DNA from 4 places in the Brevibacillus sp. NRRL NRS-603 genome. Region 4 is predicted to be linked to each of the others. Evidence: riboswitches for the same ligand, from Rfam matches in the RefSeq annotation. Region 4 holds a riboswitch; each other region holds the start of a gene.
What was found. A riboswitch is a leader RNA that binds a small molecule or an ion and turns the genes downstream of it on or off. The one in region 4 is predicted to bind S-adenosylmethionine.
Positions count from the first base shown of each region.

Region 1 (7,911 bases), on a different contig from region 4:
GGAGGGATTGGAATGGACGTAGATAAGCAAATGCGTGAAGCGGTACGGAGCACAAGTGAGGAATCAGTGAAGGAAGTGAGGTTTACAAAAGAGATGGAATTACGGATCAGAGGTGCGATTGCAAAGAATAAACACAAGAATCGAAACAGAATTTTCGTGGCGGGTTCGCTGGCAGCTTGCTTGGCGGTTACTGCTGTGGGAATGCACCAGCAAGGCTGGTTTCCACAGTTGCCAAGTGGCAAGAATGTAACGAATGCGATTGCAACGACTGCTACGAAAACAAATAATAAAGAGGCAAATCAGAACAGTGTAATGGTGTCGGCGGAAGAGGCCGTCTTACCATTGAAAAAAGTGATTCCAGCCTTGAGCAAGATGACAATAAGAGTGGATCGTACAAGCTATGGAATCAGTGATCTCATGTTACTGGAAGGCGATAATGCGCGTGCCAAGGTTGCTTATGATATACAGACAGGACAAATTGAGAGCTTTACAATCAATGGTGATCGGGGAGAACAGAAGGAAGGGAAATTGCCATCAGCCAAGACTGCTGAGAATGCAGCAAGCGCATTTCTTCAAGCTTTTTTGGGGGAGGAAAGTAAGACCTATCAGCTCGTCGAGACTCAGATCTATTCCGACGAGCATATGGTAAAAGACCCATGGATGAGCGTGAATTATCAACGGATCGAAAACGGCCAGCCCGTCCCGTTCGACGTAATGTCGGTTGGAATTGACCAACGTGAGCAAGTCGCGTTTTTCGGGCGATTGAACAAGAGCGAACAAGCCTTTTTCACCAAGCTGACAGATGCCATGCCCGATTTGAGCCCATCCCTTCTTCTTTTGGATAAAGAAAAGAACCACGATGGCATGTCATTCATTTTGGGGAAAACGAACAAAGAGGGACATCAGGTTTCCCTTGTGATCACTGGCAATGGTCAAGCATTGGAACATTATAGGCTTCTGTTTAAGGATGAAAAGGAAGCAAAGAGCCAGAAAAGAGCAGAAGGAGCAAAAGCATTGGAGCAAGAGCGACAGTTCCTGAACAAGCTGCTCGGGGCTGATAGCGAGAACTATCGGTTGTTGGACGCCAACCATCCGGGATTGTACCTGAGATACTATAACGGGATGCCGGTGTTGTCTGATGAAATAAGCATCGAAACAACCGACTCTGGCCACCTCGAATATTTCAATAAGGGGCTCGAATCATTTGAGCCGTCGCAGTACCCGGATGTATCGACTGCTGTGTCAGAAGAGGTAGCCATCAAAGAGCTGAGCGAGCATATGAAGCTTCGATACGTGCAGAATCCGAGAATACAGCCACAATCAAAACAAGGGGATATGTGGCAGCCCATTCTGGAGTACACACCAGCTGTTTCCTTCATGCAAAGAGGACGTGAAGATGGTCAGGAGTGGTATATCGACGCGACCAATGGCAAGATGGTGTATGGAACGGGAGATAACGGGCTTGCTTATGATCAGTTGAATACGAAGGAAGCACATCCGATCGAATCTCCAAAGGAATACGTCAAGGTTCGCTCCAAGGATGAGGCAAAAGCGTTGCTGCAGGCGGAATTCGGCATACAAGTGGATGACTCGACCTATAGAGAGAGTAACCGTGACGGACGCAAGGAATACGTCTGGAATGATAAAAATGACAAGTATATCGGCGTAGAAGTTCTCGCAGAAACAGGCAGTGTCGTCGGGCTGGGGACACCGCGTTCCGATACAGCAGTGACAGTCAAACGCGAGCAAGCGGAAGAGGCTGCACTTGCCTTTCTGCCTAAATACGTTGATCCAGGCATAAAAGAAGTGCAATTGGCGAAAGTCATACAGCCAGACGAAGCGAATCCTGTGTCATCGGGCGAATGGGAATTCAGATATCTCATGAGCAAGGATGGCATTCCAGTACAGGATCGCTGGCCAAAAGTGGCTTATTCAGTAACAGTCGATCCGTCTTCTGGCAAAGTGACAAAGTTTGAAAACTACAGAGAGACGCACGAGCTGGTGGAGCTTCCAGCATCCGACGAGATCGTCTCGAAAGACAAGGCTGTTGAGGCGTATTTACGCGTCATGCCTTTAAAGCTGGTCTATTTGATGAGAGATGTGGATGGGCAAAAAATAGCTCAACCAAAGCTGGCGTATGTGCCGTGGAGTGACGAAAAGCTGGCGTTCAAATATATTACTCTGGATGCCGTGACAGGCAAGATCATCACCAAATAACAAGAAAAAAAGGCTATCCCGCAGCCATTCCTGATGGCTTTTGGGATAGCCTTTTTTACACACTTATTTAACAGTCGTCACACGAACACCCGATAATTACCAACAGGATAAACAGCACGAGCACGATTGCGAAGCAGTCACCGAAGAATCCGTTTCCGCAGTAAGATGTACTCATCTTTGTTTCCCCTCCTTTCCGTTATACTCCAGTCTATACACGAATGCCGATATTGGACTGGGCGGATGCCCAGCTTAGGCAAAAATGGGCGCGTAAGAGAAGTGGTTCAGTAAAAAATAGACAATTCACAATTGACGAGTAGACAAAGGGGGTGTTAAGATACTTGCAAACATTCCATACATTTCGCAAACCAACTAAATGACAAGTGTACGACTCTTATCCAGAGAGGCAGAGGGACTGGCCTGATGAAGCCTCGGCAACCGGTAAAAATCCGGTGCCAATTCCAGCAAAGCTACGTGCTTTGAAAGATAAGAGGATGTCTCAGGCGTTTTCGTATCTGCTGACAAATCCTCTTCTTTCAAAGAAGAGGATTTTTTATTTTAAACCGATTGCGGAGAATAAGCCGATGCAAGGGAGAAAAGGGGCACGTCAATGAAACCAACTTTTCGCGAACAGCTTTCCCGGAAAATTCTGATTCTGGACGGTGCAATGGGCACCATGCTTCAACAGGCGAATCTGACTGCTGATGATTTCGGCGGTGAAGCCTATGATGGCTGTAATGAACTCCTGAACCTGACCAGACCAGATGTGATTCGTTCCATTCATGAGAAATATTTAGAGGCAGGCGCAGATATCGTCGAGACAAACACGTTTGGTGCTGCTTCCATCGTTTTGGCTGAGTACGATGTGGCAGAGAAAGACCTTGAGATCAATATAGCGGCAGCTCGCTTGGCCAGAGAAGCGGTGGATGCCTATTCCACGGAGGAGTGGCCGCGTTATGTAGCAGGTGCGATGGGACCGACGACCAAAACCCTTTCGTTGACAGGTGGTGTCACTTTCGAAGAACTGGTCGAGGCGTATTATCGTCAGGCAAAAGGTCTGATTCTCGGCGGCTCCGATGTTCTTCTCTTGGAAACCTCGCAAGATACGTTGAACGTCAAGGCTGGCGGAATCGGGATTCGCAAAGCTTTTGAAGAGCTTGGCCAGGAGCTCCCGGTGATGCTCTCAGGTACGATTGAGCCGATGGGCACAACGCTGGCAGGTCAAAACATCGAGGCGTTTTACATTTCGTTGGAGCATATAAAGCCTGTCTCTATTGGTCTGAACTGTGCGACAGGACCAGAGTTCATGCGTGATCATCTGCGGACTCTGTCAGGAATTGCCCAATGTGCGGTCAGCTGCTATCCAAACGCAGGCTTACCAGACGAGAACGGCCATTACCATGAAACGCCACAGGGGCTTGCTTCGAAAATGCGGGCGTTCGCTGAACAGGGCTGGATAAATGTCGCTGGCGGTTGCTGCGGAACAACGCCTGACCATATTCAAGCGATGGCAGAAGCATTGAAAGACTGCAAGCCACGCAGTGCAGCTGTAGAACCGCTGAGCGCGGTCTCCGGGATCGAGGTCGTTTATGTTGAAGATGACAATCGTCCTTTGCTAGTAGGGGAGCGGACCAATGTCATCGGTTCCAAAAAATTCCGTGATTTGATTGCAGCTGGTCACTACGAAGAAGCATCTGACATTGCCCGAGCCCAAGTGAAGCGCGGCGCACATGTCATCGATATATGCTTGGCTGACCCCGACCGTGACGAATACGAAGATATGGAAAAATTCCTACAGTTCATCGTGAAAAAAGTAAAAGCGCCGCTCATGATCGACTCGACAGATGCGAAGGTCATGGAGCTGGGACTTCGCTATTCGCAAGGGAAGGCCATTCTCAACTCGATCAACCTGGAAGACGGGTTGGAGCGATTTGAGGAAGTGGTTCCGCTCATTCACAAGTTCGGTGCCTCGGTTGTCGTTGGAACGATTGAAGAAGCGGGTATGGCTATCACTCGCGAAAAGAAGCTGGAGGTCGCGCAACGCTCGTACGACATTCTCGTCAACCAGTATGGAATAAAGCCACAGGATATTATTTTCGATCCACTCGTCTTTCCAGTAGGGACAGGGGATGAACAATACATCGGCTCTGCAAAGGAAACCGTAGAAGGCATTCGTTTGATCAAACAGGCAATGCCTGCTTGCAAGACGATCCTGGGTGTCAGTAACGTTTCCTTCGGCTTGCCTCCTGCGGGTCGGGAAGTGCTGAATGCGGTCTTCTTGTACCACACCACTCTCGCAGGGCTTGATTACGCCATCGTCAACACGGAAAAGCTGGAGCGCTACGCTTCGATTCCAGAAGACGAGAGAAAGCTGGCAGAGGCCCTGTTATTCGAGACAAATGATGAGACATTGGCGGCCTTCACCGAATTTTATCGCCAAAAGAAAAAGGAAGTCCGTGTGGAAGTCTCCTCGTTAACACTCGAAGAACGCTTGGCTCGTTATGTAGTCGAAGGCTCCAAGGATGGTCTCGTGGAAGACCTGAAGCTGGCTCTGGATAAATACACACCGCTCGAGATCATCAACGGTCCGTTGATGACTGGGATGGAAGAGGTCGGTCGCCTTTTTAACGGCAACCAGCTGATCGTGGCAGAAGTATTGCAAAGCGCGGAAGTCATGAAGGCATCCGTATCGTTTTTAGAACCATTCATGGAAAAAAGCGATGCCGCTGCAAAGGGGAAAATCTTGCTGGCGACAGTCAAAGGCGATGTGCACGACATCGGAAAAAACCTCGTGGAAATTATTTTGTCAAACAACGGCTACAATGTCGTGAACCTGGGGATCAAGGTACCGCCAGAGCAACTGATTGCCGCATGCAGAGAAGAAAAGCCGGATGCCATTGGTCTGTCTGGACTCTTGGTAAAATCCGCGCAGCAAATGGTCATTACAGCACAAGACCTGCGTGATGCAGGCATTGATGTCCCGATGATGGTCGGTGGTGCGGCGTTGACGCGCAAGTTCACATCGAACCGGATCGCACCAGAATACCGTGGAATTGTTTTATACGCAAAAGACGCCATGGATGGTCTGGAGCTCGTGAATCGTCTGCAAAATCCGGAAGAACGTGATCGCTTGGTAGAGGAACAGCAGCATCTGCTGGAAGCAGTCGCAACGGCTCAGCCTGTTGTCGAGGAGAAAAAAGCACCTTTGCCAGCTCGCTCAGCCATTAGCAGAACCGTTCCGATCCATCTGCCGCCAGATTGTGAACGACATGTTCTAAGACAATATCCGCTCAGCCATCTGCAACCGTATTTGAACCTGCGGATGCTCCTCGGAAAACACCTCGGTGTTCGCGGAAATGTAGATAAATTGATAGAGGCAGGCGACGAGAAGGTACTGGAACTGTACGGCATTGTAGAAGAGCTATTAAATGAAGCGAAGCAAAAAGGAACCATTACGACACACGGTGTTTATCAGTTCTTTCCAGCTCAGTCAGATGGCAACGATATTTTGGTCTATGATCCAAAGGATCACAGCAAGCTGCTGGAGCGCTTTACGTTCCCGCGTCAGCTGGAAGAACCGCATCTTTGTCTGTCCGACTTCTTGCGACCAGTGGAGAGCAAGGAAATGGATTATGTAGGATTCCTGACTGTAACGGCTGGGGGAGGGATTCGCGAAAAATCTACAGAGCTAAAAGAACGTGGCGATTACTTGCGCTCTCATGTCCTCCAAGCCTTGGCATTGGAGCTGGCAGAGGCATTTGCTGAGCGAATTCACCACGTCATGCGCGACGTGTGGGGCATACCAGACCCGGTTGAGATGACGATGCTCGAGCGCTTCGGAGCAAGGTATCAGGGCATTCGTGTCTCCTTCGGTTACCCTGCTTGCCCGAATTTGGAGGATCAGGCGCAGTTATTCCGTCTATTGCGTCCAGAGGATATCGGCGTTCAGCTGACAGAGGGCTTCATGATGGAGCCAGAAGCTTCCGTATCGGCGATGGTATTTGCTCACCCAGAAGCACGTTATTTCAACGCAGGTCCATCTATTTTTGAAGTCTAAAAACTGATCACGTATAAATGAAAATGGGAGAGAAGGGATTGAGTTGACGACGAGAAAGAAAGATTTACGAGCCTACTTAAAAGACCACCTCCTAGTAGGAGATGGTGCAATGGCGACCCAGCTGCACGGGCTGGGCGTCCCGGTTGGCGTCAGCTTTGAGGAGCTGTGTCTGTCCAACCCTCGTTTGGTGCATGATGTTCATACGTCTTACTACCAGGCCGGTGCACGTTTTCTGGAGACAAATACGTATTCTGCCAACCGAGATGCATTGAGCCGTTACGGTCTGGAGCATAAGGTAGCGCGGATTAACCGGCTTGCAGTCGCCATTGCAAGGGAAGCCGCACAGGATGATGCTTATGTAGCTGGTAGCATCGGGTCGATTTTGGCTGGACGGGTGAAGAAAAAGGTTTTGGATGAATACCGTGACCAGTATGAGGAACAGGCAATTGCACTGTTACATGCGGGGGTAGACGGACTGATTCTGGAGACGTTCCTGGACTTGGAGGAGCTGCTTCTGGCGATCGAGGTAATCCGTCCACTCACAGATGTACCTGTAATCGCGCAGTTAGCCACATTGGAAGTAGGGCGCACACGTGATGGCTACGCCTTGACAGACGCTTTTTCCGAGCTGAAAGCCGCAGGCGCTGACGTGATCGGACTAAACTGTCGCCTTGGTCCCGCTGAACTGCTACGCTCGTTTGAAAATACAGTGATTCCAGAAGATTCACTCTTATCCGTATTCCCGAATGCAGGGCGTCTGGGAATGACTGACGGAGAATACGCCTTTAAATCATCACCTGAATATTTTGGACAGAGTGCGCTTCGCTTGCGTGAGCAGGGGGTACGGTTGATTGGCGGATGCTGCGGAACCACACCTGCACATGTGAAGGCGATTGCGGATGCACTTGAGTCACTTGAGCCGCAAGCGCGTGTGAACCCAACCATCGTAGCTGGTGATCGTCCTTCGATTTCTGTGCAGAGCACGAGGGAGAGGGAGAAACCAAGCATTGTCGAGCGCGTAAAAACAGCAACGACGATCATTGTGGAGTTTGACCCGCCGCGTGATCTGGATGCAGACCAATTTCTTCATGGATGCTGCGAGCTGCACAAAGCAGGAGCGGACGCCATTACGTTAGCGGATAACTCGTTGGCGACAGTGCGCATGAGCAACATGGCTCTTGGGGCGCTCATGAAGAGCAGACATGGAATCGATCCGCTTTTGCACCTTGCTTGTCGGGACCGCAATCTCATTGGGCAGCAATCGCACTTAATGGGGCTGCACGCTTTGGGGATTGACCAAATATTGGTGATTACTGGGGATCCATCGCGCTTTGGCGACTTGCCAGGTGCCAGCTCGGTATTTGATGTTACCTCATTTGATCTGATTCGCATGGTAAAGCAGTTGAACGAAGGAGTTTCGTTTTCAGGACGTCCATTAAAGCAAAAAGCCCAGTTTATCGTGGGTGCAGCCTTTAATCCGAATGTCCGAAATATGGATGCTGCCGTTGCCCGCTTGGAAAAGAAGGTCGAGGCAGGCGCGGACTACATTATGACACAACCTGTGTATGATGCAGAGTCCATTCGGAATGTGTACGAGGCGACAAAGCATATTGGCATTCCTGTCTTTATCGGGATCATGC
Region 1 covers NZ_PXZN01000014.1:61,143-69,053, reverse strand. Annotated here, with positions in the region: gene C7R94_RS14600 (sigma-70 family RNA polymerase sigma factor) at 1-22, shown strand, start outside; gene C7R94_RS14595 (YcdB/YcdC domain-containing protein) at 13-2,217, shown strand; gene C7R94_RS14590 (YjcZ family sporulation protein) at 2,285-2,392, opposite strand; SAM riboswitch class I at 2,606-2,707, shown strand; gene metH (methionine synthase) at 2,825-6,271, shown strand; gene C7R94_RS14580 (bifunctional homocysteine S-methyltransferase/methylenetetrahydrofolate reductase) at 6,315-7,911, shown strand, end outside.
Region 1: it holds a riboswitch for S-adenosylmethionine, as region 4 does, so the genes downstream of both, metH (methionine synthase) here and C7R94_RS25815 (pyridoxal phosphate-dependent aminotransferase) in region 4, are expected to answer to the same signal.

Region 2 (7,911 bases), on a different contig from region 4:
CACTAAATAGGAAACATCCGGGATAACCAGATCAATACCGAACATTTCATTCTCGGGGAATTTCACCCCGCAGTCAATGATGATGATTTCGTCCTCATACTCGACGCAGTACATATTTTTTCCGATCTCGCCGAGGCCGCCCATCGCGAAAATCTTAACGTCGCTCAAACTCTTTCCTCCTAACATCGTCGTGCATGATTATGGGAATCCGAACCAAGCATGCCATTCTTATTATATCACAACGTAAGACGTTCGTTTCATCCAGTCTTGTCTATTCCACACATTCATCTTCGGTCAATAATCGAATACTGATACTCCAAATCGGCAACTCGTTCATCGGTAACGACACTAGCTCTCGCCCAGAAGTCGTGCTTCGCATAAGAATCGCCCGTCCATACCTCCGTAATTTCTCCTGAAGAGAGCTTTAATGGTACGGCCTCGACTTCTTTTAATACCGTCCCGCTTTTGTTTTTCAATCGCAGCTTCAAATTGATCTCCAACGGCTGGTCAGACTGATTTCGCACCAGGATGAGACTTGAATACGGATACCCGGCACAATTTTTAGTACACTCTTGTCTGCTGTATACGAGAGCGAGATCAATGGGCTTCTCGTTATCCATCTTCGCCTCTTTCCACTGTTCTTTTGCTTTTTGTACGACGATGACGTACTCCGCTTTCTTCAAAAAGGGACCCATCCCTAAAAAAGCAGCGGCAAAAAAGCTAAACAAACCAAAGGCTGTGCACAGAAAAACGAGGTTCATTTTCCAAAACTGTTTTCTCATGGTGATCAAAAAGCCAATATACAGGAGGATACAAACAAACACCAACAGGATACAAAAGTATAAAAAGACCTCCAAATCAGACTCCGTGGGTAACACCGGAATGCCGTACTTCATTTGCCAATATACATTCGCGGCGAAGCAGCCTCCGTAAATCAGTACGGCTAAAGCAATCGTGAGCCCCCATTTTTTCCAAAGAGGAGGCTTTTGAAAAATCGCCGCAAGAACCCCTACCAAAACAGGAACGCCAAATAAGGGAATGAGCAAGTAATGCATCGAATACCTCCCGCACTTCATTGTCATTATTTTCTACGAATGATATTCCGAAAAGTCTTCAAAATACATGGCAAGCCATTTCGAAAAGGAGGCGGATAAGCAAGTGCAAGCCGCTCGTCGCCTATTTCGCTATCGGAACATGATGCCCCTTCTCTCTATCGTACTTTTCCTGCTCATCTTTCAGCCGTTTCCTACCTATGCCCAGCCTCCCTATGCAAAATGGGGCAGACTCGCGGTGCAGGAAACGATGAAGCGATATCCAAACGCTCAAATTGTGGACTACCTGCATGTCGGACGAAAACAAAAAACGCCCACCACGTCGGAAGAGACGTTTAAGCTCTTGCTTCAAGAAAGCAATCGCAGGTGGGCGTTACTCGTTCATATTGAATTCGTGAATCAATCAGAAGAAGTCGTAAACATCTCCTATGAGGAGACCCGCTAGTCAGCGAGCTGTACCATCTCTTTCATCATGACTTCCAGCTCCATGTTGGCTGCCATCCCGTACGCGCGGCGCATGTTTCCCTCTCCATCCACAAGGAACATGCGAGCCGTGTGGGAATAAGAACCATCTGGCTCCTTAATGACCATCAGACCAAAATCCTTCGTCACTTTCTCTACAGCCTGAGCATCCCCGCGCAGGAACTTCCAGCCACTCTGATCTGCCTTGAACTTGGCTGCATAGTCCTGCAAGACTTCCGGCGTATCGTTATCAGGGTCAAAAGAAATGGAAACAAACTCCACCTTGTCTCCGAACAGTCCCTTTTCTTTCAACTGATCTTGCAGCTTGGCCATGTTGAACGTAGTCGCCGGACAAATATCCGGGCACTTGGTAAACATAAACTCTACCAGTCGTACCTTGCCAGCACTTGAATTAAATGTATAGGTTGTTCCGTCACTGTTGTCTAAGGTGAAGTCCGCGATCGGCTTCAACACCTCGATCTTCTCTTTTGTCATGTAATTATAACCAAATACTCCGACGATAGCCAAAATGATAATACCAGCTAGCACAGGAAACCAATGCTTCTTCATTGCAGATTCCTGCTGCAATTGTGTTCCTTCACTCACGGGTTGCTACCTCCCTGCTTGTCCCATGCGTGATGCCTCCTGTTTAAACACGGGAGGCATTCACACTGTTTCTATCACAACAACGTCTTACTGTTCCACTTCACCTGGCCATGCGAGCATGCCGCCAACCATATTCGCCACGTCATACCCTTGTGCACTCAAATACTCTGTAGCTGTATTGCTTCTGGCACCACTGCGGCAAACCATCACAATCGGAATGTTCTTATCCAGTTCATCAATACGATGCGGCAAAAAGCCGAGTGGGATCAGCTTTGCCTCTTTAATGTGACCCGCATTCCACTCATCGACTTCGCGTACATCAATGACTTGCAGCTCCTCTTTGGCTTCCAGCTTTTCCAACAGCTCTTGTGGTGTAATTTCCTTTACTCCATGGCTCATCGTTATTTATCCTCCTATATGTACGATCAGATCAGTTGTAACCACCTCCATGATATCATACGCTATTTTACTTTTCTAACGCGAAGAGCACTTGGCTTCACCATGCATCTATGCTCCCCATTTTCTACCATTATCTCCTATTTCGATGCGGCAATAGCCACACGGGATGTGAACAGGTTGAGACAAAACCGTTACAAATTAATGGCATGAGTGAACACCTTTCATCCATATATACATAAAAACCTCCCCGATAACTGTATATTCCTCATTGACAGCAAGGTTTTATTTTCATACAATTACGACAACAATTATTTTCATCAAGAGCGGTGGAGGGACAGGCCCTACGAAACCCGGCAACCAGCAGACTAGCTGCATGGTGCCAATTCCTGCAGAATCCAGTGATTCTGAGAGATGAACAAAAGCCCGTGCATGTTCGGAGCCTTCTTCTTCTCAGGAGAATGCTCCGTTTTTTATTAGCCGATTCCCCATTAGCAAAAGGAGAGATGGACATGTCCGATCAACAACAATGGAAGCCAGAAACACTTGCGGTACACGGTGGGCAGGAGGTTGACCCTGTAACAGGCTCACGTGCTGTTCCGATCTATCAGACAACCTCCTATGTTTTCCGCGATACGGAGCATGCAGCCAACCTGTTTGGCTTAAAAGAGTTTGGGAACATCTATACACGCATCATGAATCCCACGCAGGATGTGTTTGAGAAGCGTGTTGCCCTGCTCGAAGGTGGTGTTGGTGCACTCGCGACCGCATCCGGGCAAGCTGCCATTACATTCGCCATCTTAAATATTGCGCATGCAGGAGACGAGATCGTCGCTTCCAGCAGCCTCTACGGCGGTACCTACAACCTGTTCGCCCACACTCTTCCCCGCCTCGGAATCAAGGTTCATTTTGCAGATCAATCCAATCCAGAAAACTTCCGTGCCTATATCAATGAAAAGACAAGAGCCGTGTTTTGCGAGACAATCGGCAACCCGCGCATTGATGTCGCTGATATCGAGGCGATCGCCCATATTGCACATGAAAATGGCGTGCCTTTGATCGTGGATAACACCTTCGCAACGCCGATTTTGTGCCGTCCTTTTGAGCACGGGGCTGATATCGTCGTGCACTCCACCACCAAATTCATCGGCGGCCACGGAACAGCAATTGGCGGTATCATCGTAGACTCTGGAAAATTCGACTGGAACAACGGAAAATTCCCAGGTCTGACTACACCAGACCCAAGCTACCATGGCGTCGTTTATACAGAGGCAGTCGGTCCGCTGGCCTATATTATCAAGGCACGTGTTCAGCTCCAGCGCGATATCGGAGCAGCAGTCGCTCCAATCAATTCCTTCTTGTTCCTGCAAGGATTAGAAACACTGCATCTGCGGATCGAGCGGCATAGCCAGAACGCCTTGGCAGTAGCCCAGTTCCTCGCCAATCACTCTGCGGTAGAGTGGGTGAGTTATCCGGGATTGGAGTCAGACTCCCAGCGTGAATTGGCCCGAAAATATTTGCCAAAAGGTGCTGGCGCGATCCTGACCTTTGGAATTCGCGGTGGCGTTGAGGCAGGAAAAACATTGATCGAGTCAGTGAAGCTGTTCTCCCATCTCGCAAATGTCGGGGACTCCAAGTCACTCATCATTCATCCAGCGAGCACAACACATCAGCAGATGACAGAAGAAGAGCAGGCAGCAGCCGGAGTGACCCCGGGACTTATCCGCCTCTCCGTCGGCACAGAATCGATCGACGATATCATCTCTGATTTGGAGCAAGCACTACAGCGTGCCTCGCAATTATCCACGGTAGGTTAACCCTACCTTTTCAGGAAGAAGAATCACGTCATCTCTTTGGACAGAGATCTGTGATTCTTCTTTTCCTTTTCTATTTCTGTTCGAAAAATATTGAATTTAAGATTCGGTATCTATAAAATACATAATTATGTACAAATTTTGGAAGGATGATCACATGAAGATTTTAAACATTGGCAGTGAACGAACGACCTATCGGGTTGAGCTCTCATATTCTCCTTTATTCGAAGCTGCCTTGGGAATCGCTGCCGCTACCTACGATCAATTGCATCACACGATGGAACACCCTCCTGCCTACTGGCGTCAACTGTTGGACGAGCTATCACCTCCTGTACGGCAAGAGGTCGACTATGCCAAGGAGCACAACACGTGGAAGACGCTTTTGCAACTGCTCGATCTTTGCCCTTTCGCTGATCTAGATTCCTTTCTCTCGTATGTCAGAGAGCTTTCAACCGAACAGCTCCGATACGAGGCCCTCCCTTATCTCGGTGAAAATATGCAGGAAGCACGACGGAAGGCTGCACTAGGAAGCAAGGATGATTGCGCCGCTTTGCAGAAAGCCTGCCGTACGCACCTCTTTTTTGAATCGTACATCGGACATATTGCTTCCGTTGATGCAGAAGAGCTGCGGGGCCATATTCTCCGATTGATGGAAGGCTGGTATACCACTCATATCAAGCCGCGTGAGCAAGAAATCGTTCGCATGCTAGAACGGGATTGGTCGCAAAAGCAAAACAAGCTAGGAAAGCTCCCCCCAGAAGCCTTGGTAGAGTATGCGACGGGATCGAGCTACCTCCCAGAGCCTGCCGTGACACGTGTACTGCTGATCCCGCAAGCGATCTATCGCCCGTGGACGGTACAGGCCGATGCTGTTGGGACGAAAATTTTTTATTACCCTGTGGCTGACGAAAATTTGCACGATGCTGTAGATCCTAATCAGCCACCGCCTTCACTGGTGCAGGCCTTGAAAGCACTCGGAGATGAGCACAGGCTGCGCATGGTCAAAATGCTGGCGGAAAAGGATCTGAGCCTGCAAGAGATAACAGATCAACTCTCCATGGCGAAATCGACAGTACATCATCATCTGTCCATGCTGCGGTCTGCCCATCTCGTTGAAACAGCAGGCTCCCGTTACAGACTCCGCCGTCATACGCTGGACAAGCTCCCCTTGTTATGGGATGAATTCCTGGACAGGAGCACCCCATGAACCAAACCGCTGTACAAGCCTCTGTCTGGCAGCAGCGTTCTTATCGTTGGATTCTTTTCGGTCAGCTCATTTCAGAACTCGGCGCCTCACTCGGTACCCTCGCCAATAGCTGGTTAATCTATCAGGCAACAGGCTCACAAGGTGCGGTCGGACAGATGTTGCTCTTGTATTTCTTGCCGTCGCTCGCTATTCAGCTGGTAGCCGGACCGTACATCGACCGATTCGATAAGAAGCGTGTCATGATTTTTTCTCAATGGATGCGAGCTGCTGCGTTTTGTTTGTCCTTTGCGGTCATTACTTCCGGGACTGAATCACTCTGGCCGCTGTATTTCACTGCCTTGATCAACGGTCTCGTTCAACCGCTGTATGTGCCAGCCAGTCAGTCGCTCCTCCCTGCTCTGGTCAAAAGAGAGCAGCTCCTCCAAGCCAATGCCTATTTGGATAGCGTCTTGCGGATTGCCTTGATTACAGGTCCGCCTTTGGCTGGGATTCTCGTGGCGAGTATCGGCGGAGAGTCCGTATTCGCATTGGTCGCGATCAGCTATGCGCTCAGCGGTTTCTTTCTGGTTCTTTGCCCAATCGCCTCAGCGGATACCGCCAACAAGAAGCAATCGTGGTTCGTCATGTTTAAGGCTGGTCTTGCGATTTTTTGGCAGAAACCCCTTCTGCTCTGGCTTGGCCTGTATTCAGCTCTCGTCCAATTTGCTGTCGGAGTCACACTCGTACTAAACCTGCCTTTTGTAGCTGGCGAGCTGCAAGGCACCTCGTTTCATGTAGGCTTGTTTTTAGCTGGCTACCCGTTGGGATATTTCTTCGGTTCCTTGCTCGTGCCTCGCTTCCGCAGCAGCTTCGGACAGCCCCTGATCATGTTAGGATCACTGGCACTAGGTGGCTTGAGCTTTGTTGCGATAGGCTTTACTCATGACATCTGGCTCGCTATCACCATCGAACTACTGGCTGGTCTGTTTGCTCCCTTTTTCCAGGTACACAGCACAAGCCTGTATCAGCTTCACGTTCCTTCCGAGCTAATGGGGCGTGTACTTTCTGTCCGCTTGCTCATCGTGCGTGCGACGATGCCCGTCGGTATTTGGCTTGGTGGACAACTGAGCGATCAGGTAGGGATTCGCCCTCTTTACATCTCTGTAGGTGCCGTCATCGTGTTCGCCGCGCTGGCAGGAATATTATTTCGAAAATTTGTAACTAACAGGATATTCCATATATAATAAAAACCGTATGACTCCTCAATTTTGAATGGGAAAAGGAGAATTTTCATGACTCATCCGACATTGGATAACCTTCAGCATGCTATCAGCAGCGTCATCGTGGGCAAGGAAAGTCAGATCCGCCTATTAGTCACAGCCTTGCTTGCCCGTGGTCATGTATTGCTGGAGGACTTGCCCGGAATGGGAAAAACCGTGCTTGCCAAAACATTGGCGCAAGCGATTGGCGGTTCTTACAACCGCCTGCAATTCACCGCAGATCTACTGCCATCTGATGTCGTCGGTCTACACGTATTCAATCAACGAACAAGTGAATTCGAACTGCGAAAGGGACCTGTTTTTGCGGATGTCTTGCTCGCAGATGAAATAAACCGGGCCACTCCCAGGACTCAATCCGGCTTGCTGGAATGCATGGAGGAACGCCAGGTTACGATTGAAGGTGTCACCCTGCCACTCCCATCGACCATGCTGGTTATTGCTACCCAAAATCCGATTGAATCGGAAGGGACCTATCCGCTGCCGGAAGCCCAGTTGGACCGCTTCCTTTTCAAGCTGTCTCTTGGCTACGGTACGCGAGAGGATGCCAAAGAAATTTTGCGTAGGTTCCGCAGCGGCTCCCCATTAGAAGCGGTCGAGCCAGTCATCACTGTCGAACAAATTGCGGCTCTGCAACGCGAGGTCACGACCGTTCACGTCAGCCAACCGGTGGAAGACTATATCATCGACCTGACGGAAGCGACTCGCCAGCATCGCTCGGTTGAAGTGGGCATCAGTCCGCGTGCCATGCTCTCCCTGTTGCGATCGGCCCAGGCTTACGCGTTCATTTCTGGACGTAGTTTTGTTTTGCCGGATGATGTAAAAGTGGTGTTTCCAAGCCTGGCAGCTCACCGCATCCGCCTCTCCATGGAAGCAGAGCTGCATGTGACGGAGCAGGAAGTCGTGGAGCAAATTTTGACCAGTGTCCCCGCTCCCGTCGAAGAAAGCGTGTAGCGCTATGATCACCAAGCAAACCTTTCACGTAATCGGTTTTGTCTTACTGCTCTTCGCCGTTTTTTCCGGTCACTGGTTTTTCTTTCTGTTTGGGGGCTTTTTCTTTTTTCTCCCCGCTGCACAAGACTGGTGGGCCAAGTCCATGTCCAAATGGGTATCGCTCG
Region 2 covers NZ_PXZN01000002.1:100,265-108,175, reverse strand. Annotated here, with positions in the region: gene rnjA (ribonuclease J1) at 1-186, opposite strand, end outside; gene C7R94_RS00835 (hypothetical protein) at 285-1,055, opposite strand; gene C7R94_RS00830 (YqzG/YhdC family protein) at 1,159-1,497, shown strand; gene C7R94_RS00825 (SCO family protein) at 1,494-2,120, opposite strand; gene C7R94_RS00820 (rhodanese-like domain-containing protein) at 2,208-2,519, opposite strand; SAM riboswitch class I at 2,831-2,937, shown strand; gene C7R94_RS00815 (homocysteine synthase) at 3,029-4,333, shown strand; gene C7R94_RS00810 (ArsR/SmtB family transcription factor) at 4,488-5,537, shown strand; gene C7R94_RS00805 (MFS transporter) at 5,534-6,760, shown strand; gene C7R94_RS00800 (AAA family ATPase) at 6,809-7,747, shown strand; gene C7R94_RS00795 (DUF58 domain-containing protein) at 7,752-7,911, shown strand, end outside.
Region 2: it holds a riboswitch for S-adenosylmethionine, as region 4 does, so the genes downstream of both, C7R94_RS00815 (homocysteine synthase) here and C7R94_RS25815 (pyridoxal phosphate-dependent aminotransferase) in region 4, are expected to answer to the same signal.

Region 3 (7,911 bases), on a different contig from region 4:
AAGGCTGCTTGCTTATTTGCGTGGGGAAATGGCGGAAGAAGATTCAAAACAATTCGAGGAAGAAATAGCTGCTGACGAGGAATACGCACAGCGGTTGGAAAGGCTTTTGTTGGGGGAAGAAATGGAAGTGAATCCAGATGCACTTTCGGATGAAAAGCAGCGTGCTATTGTTCGCCGGGGAAAATGGAAAAATCGCTTGTTCAACTCGGCTTTTACCATCTCGATTTTCTTTCTGATCGGGGTCTTACTTCTCCTTGTGAATGGATGGATGGGGACGCTGGTGCATGAAGATTTGTTTCGGAGCGCCAAAAACATGGTGAATTTTACACAACCCGGTGTGAGTGTAGGCAGCAGCAGTTCACAGGTGGGATTACTCAACGGAACGATCAGCATGGAGCTACGCGAGAGGGTTGGGGCGGAAGCAAAAAACGCAGGCCGTTTCGAGAGTACAAATATGCTGTGGCTGGTAAACGCCAAGCCGCAATGGACGAATGGGGTCAGGGAGCAAAAGCTATATTTCCGTTATCCGACAGTACAAGAGGGAGCCGAGGAGGACACATTGTACCTCAGGTCCCCTGCATGGACAACGATGGAAAAGCTGCCTGAGGGCACCGTTTCTCAGCTTGCGATTTCCTTTGATCGCTTCTTGACCTACGAACAATACTATGAGCTGGTTTCAAGGCATGTTAGCTCTGCCAGCCAAGATACGATATGGTTCGCAATCGACACGGGTGTCGAGGAAAAAACAAGGAAGGGCGAGGAAGCAAGCCGGTTATTAGGAGCCGGAGAAGTATGGGGGTTCGCCGAAAGGGAACTGGACTATGGAGGAGCTATTCGTGTCAACGGGGAAGGGGACAGGCGGATGGCGACGTTTATGAACGAAATGAAGTACCTGTCCGAGAACGAAGGCTTGGCTCGAGATATTGGCAGATCTTTGCTATCAGGTAGTAATCCACAGATATCCGAACGCTATAGCTACATGCAAGAAAAAGGAGTGCGCATTTACGGCGCCGTCCTCACCGGACCTACGAAAGAACTGCTGAAGCTCAAGGCCGAAAAGTCGATAACAGCAGCGTTTTTAGGCAAAGTAGACTGGTGGAATTGGGATAACCCTTCGGCATCGGGAGCTCATTATACCTACTAATTGCAAGGTGCGAATTTTTGCACAAAAGGGTGTTGACATCGTGGAAGCGTAGGTTGTATGATTCAAACTAAATCAAAAACCGAATACGTTTTGGATACCTTATCCAGAGAAGGTGGAGGGACTGGCCCGATGATACCCGGCAACCGACATGACGCCATTCAGACGTGAGGAAGCGACTGATTGACAGGCGACATGCACGGTGCTAATTCCTGCAGAAACAAAAGTGGTCTGGAAGATAAGGGGGACATCAACACGGTTCTTACACGTGACGACAGCGACCTCTTTTCTTCGGGAAAAGAGGTCTTTTTATTGCTCCAGGTACTCAAACAAAACAAGTAGAGATAGAGGAAAAATACGTAGAGGGGAGTTTTGGGATCATGGCATACCGCGCATTGACTGAACAGGAAGCAGTGGAGTACGTAAAAGGAATACCGGGTCTTTTTAGCGAAGGAGCAGAGCTGACCAGCCGCGAAATCGGGGATGGCAACCTTAACCTCGTTTTTGACATTCAGGAGCCGGCAACCGGTAAGAGCGTTATTGTCAAGCAAGCACTGCCTTTTGCCCGCGTCGTGGGAGAATCTTGGCCGCTTACGACTGATCGGGCCCGCATCGAGAGCGAGGCACTCCGCATTCAGCACAAATACGTTCCGGATCTGGTGCCACAGGTGTATCATTTCGACGGGGAGCTTGCGTTGACTGTCATGGAAAACGTCGGAGACCATATCATCATGCGCAAAGGTCTGATCGAAGGAAAGCGGTACCCGCTATTCGCGAAGCAAATTGGTCGTTTTCTCGCGCAAACCTTGTTCTTCACATCCGATCTGGGCGCGCATCCGTATGATAAAAAAGCGCTAGTCGGAACATTCATAAATCCAGAATTATGCAAAATAACAGAAGATCTCGTCTTTACTGATCCGTATGAAAATGCGCCTACCAACGACTTCAACCCGTTGATTCGCCGCGAAGTTGAGGCGATCTGGAACAACAGGCCGCTGAAGCTGGAAATCGCCAAGCTGAAATACGATTTCCTTACGCGCTCGGAAGCGCTGCTGCATGGTGACTTGCATACCGGAAGTATTTTCATCACGGAAAACAGCCTGAAAGCAATTGATCCGGAGTTCGCTTACTATGGCCCAATCGGTTTTGACATCGGGGCGGTCATTGCCAATCTGCTGCTCAATTACGCAGGACAGCACGGTTTGCAAAAAGATCAAGGAGAACGGGAAGCGTACCGCGAATACTTATTGGAAACGGTTGAGGATGTCTGGAATGAATTCGTTTCACAATTCGTTCAACTCTGGCACAAGCACGCCAAAGAGCGCAGCGCCCATGTCGAAGGACTGTGGCAAAGCTACGTGAAGCGCTTGATTCAGGATACAGCAGGCTATGCCGGATGCAAAATCTTGCGCCGTGTCATCGGTTTGGCAGGCGTAGCAGACCTGAATGCCATTGAAGACGATCAGACTCGCGCAGAAGCAGAGCGTCTGGCTCTCTCGATTGGAGAAGCGCTGATTCTTGGTCGCGGCGGCATAGACGAATCGACAGATATCACGGACATCGTACGCACAGTAACTGAACGCTACTACCAGGAGGCTACAACAGTATGACAACCAGCACCCAATTGGCACCTGTTAAGTGGGAGAATGACGCATTGGTCTTGCTTGACCAGACGCGTCTGCCAGTAGAAACAATCTATTTGAACTTGACCACCTCCGAGCAAGTATGGGGTTCCATCCGGCGCTTGGAAGTGCGCGGCGCACCAGCGATTGGCATGGCGGCGGCTTACGGGCTCTACCTGGGCATTCGTGGCAGTGAAGCGAGTAACTACGACGAGTTTTGGCAGGAACTGAACCAGCAGGCAGACTACCTGGGCTCCTCCCGTCCGACAGCCGTGAATCTGTTCTGGGCGTTGGATCGCATCAAGGCTCGTGTTGAAAAAGAAAGCGGTGCGTCGATTGTCGAGTTGAAGGCGGCAGTGCTCGATGAAGCACTGGCAATTCAAAAGGAAGACGCTGAAGTATGCCGGACCATCGGAGAGCATCTGCTCACTCTGTTGCATGACGGTATGGGAATTCTCACGCACTGTAATCCAGGGGCGTTGGCTACAGCAGCGTACGGTACGGCTACCGCTCCGTTTTATTTGGCAAAGGAACGCGGCTGGAACCTAAAGGTGTACGCGGATGAAACCCGTCCTGTCCTGCAAGGCGCTCGTCTTACTGCATTCGAATTGCAGCAAGCAGGGATTGATGTGACGCTGATTTGCGACAACATGGCGGCGATGGTCATGTCCCAAGGAAAAGTAGAGGCTGTCATTGTAGGTACGGACCGCGTAGCAGCGAATGGTGATGTCGCCAACAAAATCGGTACGTATGGGGTAGCGGTATTGGCAAAAGCTCACGGCATTCCTTTTTACGTGGCAGCCCCACTGTCCTCCGTCGATCTGGAGACACCGACAGGCGCAGATATTCCGATTGAAGAACGTCCAGCCGAGGAAATTACCCATGGCTTGGGCAAACAGGTAGCTCCGGATGATATCAAGGTGTACAATCCTGCGTTCGATGTAACGCCTGCGAAGTACATTACAGCGATCGTCACGGAGACAGGCATTTTCAAGCCGGAAGAGATCGGCAATAGCAAAAAATAAAAGAACTTTTTATAAGCGTTCGCCCTGTTGTTGCTGGCGGGCGCTTTTTGCTCATTTTGGTGTTTTCAAGTAAAATATCCAAGAAAAGGGGAGATACGTATGCAAACGATTCAACGGATAGCAATCAATGAAGATACGTACTTGAAGCAATTAGAATTAGCCGATGCTGAGGAGTTATTTTTGCTTACGGATTCGAACCGGGAGAATCTTATGAAATGGCTGCCGTGGCTGAATTTTACGAAGAAGGTAGAGGATTCTCGTCAATTCATTCAAGCGACGATCCATCAGTACAACGATAATCGCGGAATCAACTATGGCATTTGGTACCAAGGACGTCTGGCTGGCACAGTCGGCGTACATACGGTGGATTGGATCAACAAAAAGACGTCCATTGGCTATTGGCTGGGTGCGCAATTTCAGGGCAAGGGCCTGATGACAGAAGCAGTGGCGACCTACTTGGACGTATTGATCTTCGGGTCATGGGATTTGGAAAAAGTAACAATTCAAGCTGCTACGGAAAACTATAAAAGCAGATCGATCCCGGAACGATTAGGGTTTCAACTGGAAGGGATACTGCGCCGGAATGAATTCCTTTACGATCATTACGTGGATCATGCCACTTACAGCCTGTTAAAAGAGGAATGGCTTGGCTGGAAAACCGATAAAAAATCTTAGATTGAACTGTATGCTTCGATTGACAATGAAAATTCTGTAAATTACGATAGTGAAGACAGATCAAAAGGGCTGCGTGTGATTCGCAAGCCCTTTTTTAGTCGTGCTGTTAGGCTTGAAAAAAATAGAGGTGAAATACATGCAGACACTTCGGCAATTATCTTGGTTTTTCCGTGCTTATTGGAAACGGTACGTTATTGGAATCGCTGTGCTGTTTATCATCGATGTCCTCATGCTTTGGCCGCCGAAATTAATTGGGGACACGGTGGATTCGATTCGCAACAGTTCCCTGACGGACGCTGATTTGACGCAAACAGTGGTCATCTTGCTCGTATTGGGTGTTAGCTTGTATGGATTGCGGTTTCTCTGGCGGTACTTGTTAAATGGAGGAGCCTTGATTCTCGAGAGGACGTTGCGCGAGCGACTGTTTGCCCATTTGACGCGAATGACCCCGTCGTTTTTTCATCGCAAACGCAGTGGCGATCTGATGGCCGTCGCTACCAACGACATTCCTGCTATTGAACAAACGGCGAGTACAGGGGTGCTTACGCTTGTCGATGCGTTGTTCATGACCTTGTTAACGCTAGGTGTCATGGTGACAGCGATTGATTGGAAGCTGACGCTGGCTGCACTGATCCCGATGCCGTTTTTGGCTTGGTCAACGGCGTACTATGGAAGGTTGCTGCATGAGCGCTTTTACTTGGCGCAGGAAGCCTTTGGAGAGATGAATGATCATGTTCAACAATCCGTATCGGGCGTTCGGGTATTGAGAGCATTTGTTCAGGAAAAGGCCGATATCGAGGCATATCGCCGGGTCAGTGAAAAAACGCTGGAGCGAAATGTGAGCGTTTCGCGGATCGACGCCCTGTTCGAGCCGACGATCGCGATTATTATTGGCTTCAGCTTTTTGATCGGACTTGGCTATGGCACGTATTTGGTGTTCACGAGCGCCATCTCCTTAGGGGATTTGGTTGCGTTCAATTTATACTTGGGACTTTTAATTTGGCCGATGTTCGCCTTTGGTTGGTTGGTCAATGTGTTGCAGCGCGGTGGCGCATCCCACAAGCGTTTTACGGAGCTAATGGTGGAGCAGCCAGATGTGACGGAGGCAGCGAATCCGGTCACGAGTCAAATCGCCAATACCGTAGAAGCACGTCATTTTTCCTTTACGTATCCGGGCACTGACAAGCCAGCTCTCACCGACATCTCGTTTCGTTTGGGCGAAGGAGAGACGCTTGGGATTGTCGGACGGACAGGAAGCGGCAAGTCGACGTTGTGCCGTGCCTTATTGCATCAATATCAGATGAAGGAACAAGCTCTGTTTATCGGGGGCATCCCGATCGAAGGACTCGCTTTTGATACGCTGCGGGGAAAAATCGGCTACGTGCCTCAGGAGCATTTACTGTTCTCACGGACGATTGCTGAAAATGTTACATTCGGGAAACCACAAGCGACGACTGAGGAAGCGATGCGTGCGTTGGAGCTTGCGGAGATGAAGAGAGATCTTGCCCAATTCAGAGATGGATTGCAAACCATGGTTGGAGAGAAGGGGGTCACCCTCTCCGGGGGGCAAAAACAGCGAATTTCCATTGCGCGCGCTCTTTTGATGGATGCGGGTATCCTGATTCTCGACGATTCTTTATCGGCTGTGGACGCGCGGACGGAGGAGAGCATCATTCGTCATCTTCGACAGGCGCGCGCGGATAAAACGACCATTATTACAGCTCATCGACTGTCTGCCGTACAGCACGCACAGCTGATTCTCGTGCTGGATGAGGGGCAGATCGTCGAGCAGGGGACACATGACGAGCTGATGCAGCGCAACGGCTGGTATGCAGAGCAGTACCGTCGTCAGCAAATGGAACAGGCTGTGGCTGGTTGAAAGGAGGAAAGCGTTTTTCATGAGCAAAGAAAATGTATGGGGGCGTTTGACCGAGTACGCCAGACCATTTCAAAAGCAAATACTGGGCGCGCTGTTCCTGCTCTTGCTGGGAACGAGTGCAGAGCTGGCGGGACCTTTTTTAGCCAAAATCATGATTGATAATCACATTCTGGCGATCCAAAAGCCTTGGTATCAACTGGATGAAGTGCCACCACAAGCAGCGGGGCAAGTCGCCTCAGTGAACGGTACGAACTATATTCGTGAAGATGTCGCAGCAAAGACGGGTCTTGGCTTGGACAGGATCAATCAAAAAGAAGTAACCGTGCTGACAGAAGGCACGACCTATTACTTGGTTTCCGGCAAGGTGAATCCAAACACGGAGAAGCAATTCACCCCGATTATGCCAGAAAACGGGAGGGAACGCTTTGAGGTAATAACGAAGGATCAATCAGGTCAAAAGATGACCTCCACAGGCATTCGGCTGACCGCAGAGGAAGTCAAGGCGATGTATCAGGGGGATGTCCTGCCCATTGTCTGGCTGTCCGTAGGTTATGGAGTACTGATCTTGCTCTCAGCTGGATTCAATTACGTCCAGATTTTGTGGCTGCAGAAGATCGCGCAGCGCATCATTCAGCAAATGCGGATGAAGCTGTTTATTCATTTGCAAAAGCTCCCGGTTTCCTTTTTTGACAAAACGCCAGTAGGGGCACTTGTCTCCCGTGTGAGCAATGATACAGAAGCTATCCGTGAGCTGTATGTAAGTGTGCTCGCCACATTTGTACAGAACGGTCTTTATTTGATTGGAATCTTGATCGCGCTCTACATCTTGCAGCCTGAGCTCGCCCTCTTCTGCTTTTTGACCGTGCCAGTGCTCGTATTGTTAGTCTACGTGTATCAAAGGTACAGCTCTCGCTACTATGCGGTGATTCGCGCGAAGCTGGGTGATATGAACACAACGATTAATGAAATGATCCAGAACATGACGATCGTGCAGGCTTTTCGTCGGGAGAAAGGTGTACAAAAGGAGTTTGCTGATGTAAACGAAGACTACTTTAAGGTGCGAATGAAAGAAATCAATCTGGAATCCTTGCTTTTGCGCCCAGCGGTAGATTTGATCTGGAAGATTTCCTTGACCCTGATCGTCTGGTATTACGGCTCGACATCCTTCCACAGCGCGATTTCCTTCGGTGCGCTTTTTGCTTTTGTCGATTACATGGGACGTTTTTTCGAACCGATCAACATGATCATGAATCGGTTGTCGCAAATGCAGCAGGCGACTATTTCGGCGGGACGCGTCTTCGAAATTATGGATGAGATGCCGGAGAAGAAAGAAGCTGGTGCACAAATCGAGCGCCCACGTGGAGAGGTTGTCTTTGATAATGTCTCGTTTGCTTATCAGGGTGACGATTACGTCTTGAAAAACGTCTCCTTTACGGCGCAGCCCGGTCAAACGATTGCGCTGGTAGGACACACCGGATCGGGAAAAAGCTCTTTGATGAATTTGCTGCTCGGGTTCTATCCGGTGACCAAAGGGAGCATTTTGATCGACGGGCAAGATATGAGGCAGAT
Region 3 covers NZ_PXZN01000037.1:32,436-40,346, forward strand. Annotated here, with positions in the region: gene C7R94_RS24170 (anti-sigma factor) at 1-1,144, shown strand, start outside; SAM riboswitch class I at 1,241-1,386, shown strand; gene mtnK (S-methyl-5-thioribose kinase) at 1,522-2,751, shown strand; gene mtnA (S-methyl-5-thioribose-1-phosphate isomerase) at 2,748-3,788, shown strand; gene C7R94_RS24185 (GNAT family N-acetyltransferase) at 3,888-4,463, shown strand; gene C7R94_RS24190 (ABC transporter ATP-binding protein) at 4,600-6,342, shown strand; gene C7R94_RS24195 (ABC transporter ATP-binding protein) at 6,362-7,911, shown strand, end outside.
Region 3: it holds a riboswitch for S-adenosylmethionine, as region 4 does, so the genes downstream of both, mtnK (S-methyl-5-thioribose kinase) here and C7R94_RS25815 (pyridoxal phosphate-dependent aminotransferase) in region 4, are expected to answer to the same signal.

Region 4 (7,911 bases):
TCCAAGCGCCATTTGCACCTTGGAAGAAACCGAAGAATAAGAAGCCCTTTGGCACACCCATTGACGATTCTCGTTGTGGGTGTGTTTCAGTTATAATTAGAAAGTACGCTCCGAAATTTCGAAACACTCTGACACAAATGTCATTGGAGGGCTTTTTATGAGATGTGAGGTCAATGGCGTCAACCTTTATTATGAGGAGATCGGAAGTGGTTTTCCTGTCGTAATGATTCACGGCTTTTCACTTGACCACCGCTGCATGACTGGCTGTCTGGAACCAGTTTTTGAGAAACGTCCGGGATACCGACGACTTTACATAGACCTGCCGGGAATGGGACAAACGGAAAACTACGACCATATCCACACCACAGACGATATTCTGGAGATTGTCCTCGCTTTCATTGATCGGCTTATTCCAGGAGAGCCCTTTTTCATTGCAGGTGAATCATACGGCGGATATCTTACACGAGCCGTTATCGAGAAGCGCCGGGATCAAGTGAAGGGCGCCCTTTTCATTTGCCCGAACGTCATTCCTGATAAAGAAAAGCGCACACTGCCGGATAAACCCGTCCTAGTCAAGGAGCCTTCTCTCTGGGAGAAGCTAAGCGAGACGGAACGTGCGGAGTTTGAGTCGATGGCGGTAGTCGCTACCGATTATACGTGGAATCGCTATAAAAAAGAGATTATCGACGGCTATATGCTGTCTGACCCTTCTTTCCTCAGTAAAATCAGACAAGCGTATGGCGTGTCCTACCCCTTGGAAACCGCCCCCTTCCCGCATCCGAGTCTTTTTGTTGTAGGCAAACAAGATCATTCTGTCGGTTATCGCGATATTTGGGATATCATCGAAGGCTATCCCCGCTCTTCTTTTGCCGCTCTCGATTGTGCCGGACACAACTTGCAGATCGAGCAGCCGCTTCTGTTTACAGAGCTTGTGAATGAATGGCTGGATCGGGCACAAAGAGAGCTCTCCCTCTCCCTGTAAACAAGCATAAAAAAGACAACCAGCTCAATGAGAATGGTTGTCTTTTTGCTTCCATTAAACATTTGTCACAAGAGATTCGCTGTAGGCGTGGAATGCTTTGCCCAGTCGTGAAATCGCAAGCTCCGTATCCTCTCGGTTCAAGAGCGTATAGTTCAAGCGCATCGTATTGACTTGCGGCTCGGCAGCATAAAACGGCTTCCCTGGCACGAATGCCACGCCTTCCTGTACGGATCGGGCCAGCAGCTTTTCTGCATCGACGTGCTCAGGCAGATTCACCCAGAGGAACATTCCGCCTCTTGGTTTTTCCCACTGTACGCCCTCCCAGTTTTGCGCAACCAAGAGCTCATGCATCCATTCCATGCGTGCCTTGTAGGACTCGCGGATTTTCTCAATGTGGCGCTCCAGATCAAAGCGGGACAACAGCTCATATAGGGCGTACTGGTCGATTGTGCTCGACTGCAAATCAACTGCTTGCTTCGCCTTCACCATCATCTGAATCACGCGGGTATCTCCGATCGCCCATCCGGTACGCAAGCCTGGCGCGACAATTTTGGAGAAGGTACTGGTGTACACCACACAGGAATCGGTCGGATGCTCATCCAGTGAGAAAATCGAGCGGTACGGAGCTTCCCCATCGAATTGGATCTCTCCATATGGATCGTCTTCCAGGATGAGAATGTTTTGTGCCTTACATTGACGAAGCAAACCGAGACGGCGCTCGAGGCTCCATACCTTTCCTGTCGGATTGGCAAAGGTAGGAATGACGTACACCATTTTCGGGCGATACTGGGCTATTTTTTTCGCCAGATCGTCCAGATCCATCCCATTAGCATCACCATCTACGGGAATCGCTTTGATTCCCCGGAATTGAAACAACTGAACGGCTGCCAAATAGGTAGGGTTTTCGACGAGAACGACATCGCCTTCGTCTAAATATACACGGCACAACAAGTCTACTGCTTGCTGTGAGCCCGTAGTGATGATCATATTATCTGCACCGACGTCCATATGCTTTTGCTTCATGCGGGATGCAATCCACTCACGAAGCGGCAGGTAGCCATCAGTCAATCCGTACTGAAGAGCTTTTGCTCCTTGTTCGAATGCGCGGTTGAACGCTTCGCGCATCTCTGCGATTGGAAAAGAATCCTCTGCTGGCAGGCCACCTGCGAGCGAGAGCACTTGATTGCCTTGGGTCAGCTTCAAGATTTCCCGGACAGCCGAGGAGGATAGTGCTTCCACAGATTTTGAAAATGAGTACTCCATGTTCCGTTCCCCCTTGATTTTGCTTATCCTTGTTTTATCACTGTCAATAGCGTAAGTCCAATCCTTGCTAGCTATAAGTAGATAGGTTTTGACTATGTCGAGCGGTTGTTCAATCGTTAGTCTTGACACCCTGCATGCAAAAAACCCCTCTTCGTATCAAACGAAAAGGGGTCCATATGTAGGGGCTATATCTTCCTAGGCGATTCGGAACACACGCGGTTTCTCTGTGTGTGGGAGGAAAGAGAGGTCTACATGCGCGGACGCTTCTTCCATACCGATATCGCTAGCCAGCAGCAATGCCTCTTCCTGGAAGGTCGGCGTACAGCTGCCTTCATTCAGTTCACAGAGACGCTTCAATCGCTTCAGTCTCTCTGCGGACTTCTCCACTCTCATGCATTCATTCGTCAGCTCACATACGTTGACGTGACGAGCATCAGCAATCATGCTGATATCATTCACATGGACAATCAGCCTTTTGCCTTCTTCTGTAACAAATCCGATCGAGCAAAAATGCGCACCTGACATTTCCAAACGAGTGAGAACAGCATTGGCGTAAACTTCTCCCGTCCGCAAGCGAATCTGGCCTGCTTCAATGGCTCCGCCGATTTTTCTCTCGTTGGCGATCACCGTATACATATCCGTGTAACCGTTAATCTGATAGCGCATGGTACCCTCCCGCTCTCGCTGAGACTAATTATCATTAACAATGACATCGTATAATGAAAATCATTATCTGTCAATAATGAGAATGATTTTTATTCCAGAAGAAAAAGCCACACTCCATATGCATGGTAGTGTGGCCAATTTGCCTCGCCTTTATTTTGTTTTCGTAAATAACCCTAACCGCTCAATCCGCTGAACCGCTTCTGCGAGACGCTCTTCATTTGATAACAAAGCCGCTCGCACATAGCCCTCACCTGTCGGGCCAAAGCCATTTCCTGGCGCTACGACGACATGCGCTTTTTCCAAAAGCAGGTCAGAGAACTCCACGGATGTGAAGCCGCTTGGAACAGGAAGCCAAGCAAAGAAAGAACCTTGAGATGGCGGAGCTTGCCAACCAATCCGATGGAGATTGGAGTACAAGGCATTGCGGCGGCTCTCGTAGACAGCGACGAGATCGCGGACGCACTGCTGCGAATCCGTCATCGCTTTGGCTGCCGCCATCTGTACTGCACCGAACAGACTGACGAAGTAATGGTCCTGAATGAGGTTAATCAGGCGAACCAGCTCGCGATTTCCTACCATGGCACCAACACGCCAGCCTGCCATGTTGTACGTTTTGGACAAGGTATAAAATTCTACGCCCACTTCTTTTGCACCCGGAACCTGCATGAAGCTGACCGGCTTTTTCCCGTCATAGCTGATCGCCCCATAGGCGAAGTCGTGGCAGACGACGATTTCATGTTTTCGGGCAAAACGAATGGTTTCTTCATAAAACTCCAGTGGTGCGTTGACTGCTGTCGGATTGTTCGGATAGTTGAGAAACATCAGTTTCGCTCGATCCAAATCAGCTTGGGACAGCTGGCTATAGTCTGGCAAGAAGTCATTTTCCGCCTTTAACGGCATCATGACCATCCGTCCGTTGACAACAGCAACCCCCGACCAATAATCCGGATAGCCAGGGTCTGGAACCAGTGCGACATCGCCTGCGTTCATGAGTACTTGGCAAATCTCTACGAGTCCGGTTTTGCTGCCGAACAAAATCGCTACTTCTTCCTCCGGATCGAGGTCCACATCGAATTCTTGTTTATACCAATGAGCCACTGCCTGCTTCAGTTCCACGCGTCCCTGAAAAGGCGGATATTTGTGATGGAGTGGTTGTGCCGCTTGCGCCTGTAATTCTTCAATAATGTGCGGCGGTGTCGGCAAATCGGGATTGCCCTGCCCCAGGTTAATGACGTCATGGCCTTGCGCAATGACCTTGTTTACTTTTGCCACCAGGGTCGCAAAAAACTGGGTAGGGAGTCGATCAATCATGTCGGAGGGTTGAATGCGCATCTTTCTTCCATTCCTTTCTTGGGCCCAATACAGTAAAACCCCCTTTTTCCATACAGAAAAAGGGGGAGATCAGCTTGGTCACGTCCTTATCTGTCAGGAAAAAATCCTGCTGGAATTGGCACAGCATCTGTCCATCTCATGGAACAGATCCGCTGCCGGGCTTCATAGGGCCAGTCCCTCCACCTCTCTGAATAAGTGAAACACACGGAATATACTGTTTTTTCGTCTATATCATACTACTTGAGCACGTAAACCGTGTCAAGATGCTTGATTCTGTACCGGCACTTGATGTCTTCTTTTTCGAAAAGAGGTGTGGAAGGCGAAGAAGGCAACAGACAACAGACACAAGCCTGCCATCACGAACAAGAGCCCCTGTGCGTGAATTGATTGGAAGATGAAGGCGCCGAGCAATGGTCCAAGCATTCGCCCAGCCGATCCAGTCCCTGCAATCAGTCCTTGGATAAAGCCCTCTCGTCCCTCAGGCGTAAACTGTGCAGCTACTGCCGGCACCGCTGGCCACACGAGCATTTCACCCAGCGTCATGATGAACATTCCCGCTACAAAGCCTGCATAAACGGTTGACTGAGACAAAATCAACATCGACAAGGCAAAAATATAAGCGCCCAAGAGCATTTGCGCTTTTAGCGTACGGGCAAAGCGTCGAATGACCCATGCAATCAATGGCTGACCAAACAGGATCAAACCGCCGTTCAGCGTCCACAGCAGACTGTATTGACGAAGAGAAATACCCAAGGATTGCATATAGGTCGACAGCACCGTCGTCCATTGTACATAGACAATCCAGCTAATTAATAGCCCCCCGCATAATAGCAGCAAGGCTCCCCATACCACCTTTGACTCTTGCTGTGGTTGTTGCGGCACATCACCAGTTGCCTCTTCAGACATGCTTTGTCCAGCGGTCGGGTTTTGGCGTTGTTGTTCCGCCTTTTTTAGCTGACGCGGCAAAATGAGCATGAACATGGCGAGGACGATCACTTGCGAGATGGCATTACCGAAAAACGTCCAGGCAAATGACACACTTGCCAAAAAGCCACCCAACGCAGAACCGGCAGCAACTCCCACATTGAGGGAGACATAAATCAGATTGATTCCTTTCCGTCCTCCGTCCGGCCATAACACGACGGCCAGTGCATTCATCACAGGAGAAAGTGATCCGTAAAAAAGTCCATTCAACAGAAGCAAGACAACATAAATCGTAAAATCCTGCGTAACACCTAATCCGAGCGAAATCAGGATAACACCTATGGAACCGACAATGATGGTGCGCATTTTGCCCCAGCGGTCAAACATCATCCCGCCAACAATACTCCCGATCAAGAATGCGCCTTGATTTAAAAGCAACAAGAAGCCGGCTACAGTCAGCGGCTTTCCGAGATGGTTATGAATATAAATCGTGACCAGCGGCCAAATACATGCCATTCCGGTAGAAAAAATGACGGCAGCAATCGCCAATAGACGAATGCTGCTCGGATAGGATTCCCACTTTTGCCTCATGGCTTACTTCTCTCCCCGATGGAAATCGCCGCTTTTTCCGCCTGTTTTGGATTGCAGACTGGTCGGACCGATTATCATTTCTTTATCCATGGCTTTGCACATGTCATACACCGTCAAAGCCGCTACGCTGACAGCGGTCAACGCCTCCATCTCGACGCCTGTTTTCCCTGTCGTCTTCACGGTTCCTGTAATCGCAAGCGTCGTTTCATCTACAAAAGCAAATTGTATGTCGATGCCAGTCAATGGCAGCGGATGACACATCGGGATGATTTCCCACGTTTTTTTGGCAGCCATGACACCTGCTACCTGCGCAACTGCGAGTACATCGCCCTTTTCGATTCGACCTTCCCGGATTCGGGCGAGTGTTTCGGGTTTCATGCTGATTTGGCTCTCGGCTACAGCCACCCGTTTTGTGACGTCCTTCTCAGATACGTCCACCATCCGCGCTCGATTTTGTTCATTAAAATGTGTTAATTGATCAGTCATACTAGCATCGTTCCTCCTCTATCTCTTCCTACCTTACTCCCGCCGCTGGATAAAAGCAATGGGAATGTAGATGAGACTATTTCGTTATCTTGCTCATCCACTCCTAAAAACGTACGAAGAACAGGTACTGGAGGTATACTGTGCGTACACAGCTCAAAGGAGGCGTATGGATATGGAAACGAGGAAGGATCAGACGGTACGCTGGTCAATGCTTACGCATGGTGATTGGAACATTTTTTTGGCTGCAACCGCTGCCGGGCTTTGTTATGTCGGCTCGGTTAACCAGCCTTTTGCTGAATTGGAGGCCTGGGTTGAAAAGCATCGCCCACAAAGTGCACTGGTGCAAGACGATCCGTGGCTAAAGCCTTTTGCAACAGAACTGATGGAGTATTTGCAGGGAACGCGTGAGCATTTTTCTATGGATTGCGACCTGTCTGGAACGCCTTTTCAGCTCGCTGTCTGGGAGGCGCTGCGCCAAATCCCATACGGTCAAACGGCATCGTACACCGACATTGCGAACATCATTGAAAAGCCCGCTGCTGTTCGTGCTGTCGGTGCTGCAATCGGTGCCAATCCAGTTCTCATTACAGTCCCCTGCCACCGCGTCGTCGGTAAAAACGGTTCACTGACTGGCTATCGTGGAGGACTGCCCATGAAGACAACTCTGCTTGATCTGGAGAAAAAGACGAATCGGGGTGTGAAGCATGGCTAATTCACTTGCCGAGAGGATCGCTGCGCTTGACTGGCATTCCCTGCAACAGCAGTTGGACGGACAAGGGTATGCTGCTTTTCCTTCCTTAATAAGCGGGAATGATTGCGAAGAATTAATCGCTACGTACGGACAAGACGACCTTTTTCGCAATACGATCCAGATGGCGCGGTACCGTTTCGGTGAAGGAGAGTATCGTTATTATCAGGAGCCCCTTCCCTCGCTTTTGCAGGAGCTTCGCGAAGGCTTTTATCCGATGCTTGCGCAGACTGCGAATCGGTGGCAGGAAATGCTTGGTCGCGAAGCTATTTATCCTGCTACCCTCCCTGAATTTTTGGCGCAATGTCACGATCAGGGCCAGCTGCGCTCTACCCCACTGATTTTGAAATACGAGACAGGTGGCTATAATTGCATGCATCAGGATATGTACGGAGACGTATTCTTCCCATTTCAAGTGGTTTTTGCCTTGAATCAAAAGGAAAAGGACTACAAAGGCGGAGAATTTCTGCTGATGGAGCAACGGCCGCGCGCGCAGAGCCGGGGACATGTGATAACCTTGGACCAAGGCGCTGGCCTGATTTTCCCGACATCCTACCGTCCTGTGCAGGGAACGCGAGGCTACTATAAAAACACGCTGCGCCACGGTGTCAGCACGATTACCTCAGGAACCCGCTACAGCCTCGGAATTATTTTTCATGATGCAAAGTGAGGAACGCCCCATATGAAAAGCATCCTTTCCTATAAAATGCCGAAAACCCTCCTCAATAAAGGAAGCGGATTTCTTGCGGATTACACCCACTCGCTCAATCCATATACGGGCTGTTCCTTCGCCTGCTCCTATTGCTATGTTCGGCAAATGCCTGTCTCTTTGTTTCGCAACGAGCAATGGGGCACGTGGGTTGACATCAAGCAGCAAGCTGCCGATTTATTGCGCAAGGAGCTTTTGCGGGCTAAGAAA
Region 4 covers NZ_PXZN01000046.1:67,865-75,775, forward strand. Annotated here, with positions in the region: gene C7R94_RS25795 (family 1 encapsulin nanocompartment shell protein) at 1-40, shown strand, start outside; gene C7R94_RS25800 (alpha/beta fold hydrolase) at 158-982, shown strand; gene C7R94_RS25805 (aminotransferase-like domain-containing protein) at 1,037-2,245, opposite strand; gene C7R94_RS25810 (hypothetical protein) at 2,441-2,911, opposite strand; gene C7R94_RS25815 (pyridoxal phosphate-dependent aminotransferase) at 3,062-4,243, opposite strand; SAM riboswitch class I at 4,327-4,441, opposite strand; gene C7R94_RS25820 (MFS transporter) at 4,502-5,758, opposite strand; gene moaC (cyclic pyranopterin monophosphate synthase MoaC) at 5,762-6,244, opposite strand; gene C7R94_RS25830 (methylated-DNA--[protein]-cysteine S-methyltransferase) at 6,417-6,956, shown strand; gene C7R94_RS25835 (2OG-Fe(II) oxygenase) at 6,949-7,662, shown strand; gene C7R94_RS25840 (SPL family radical SAM protein) at 7,675-7,911, shown strand, end outside.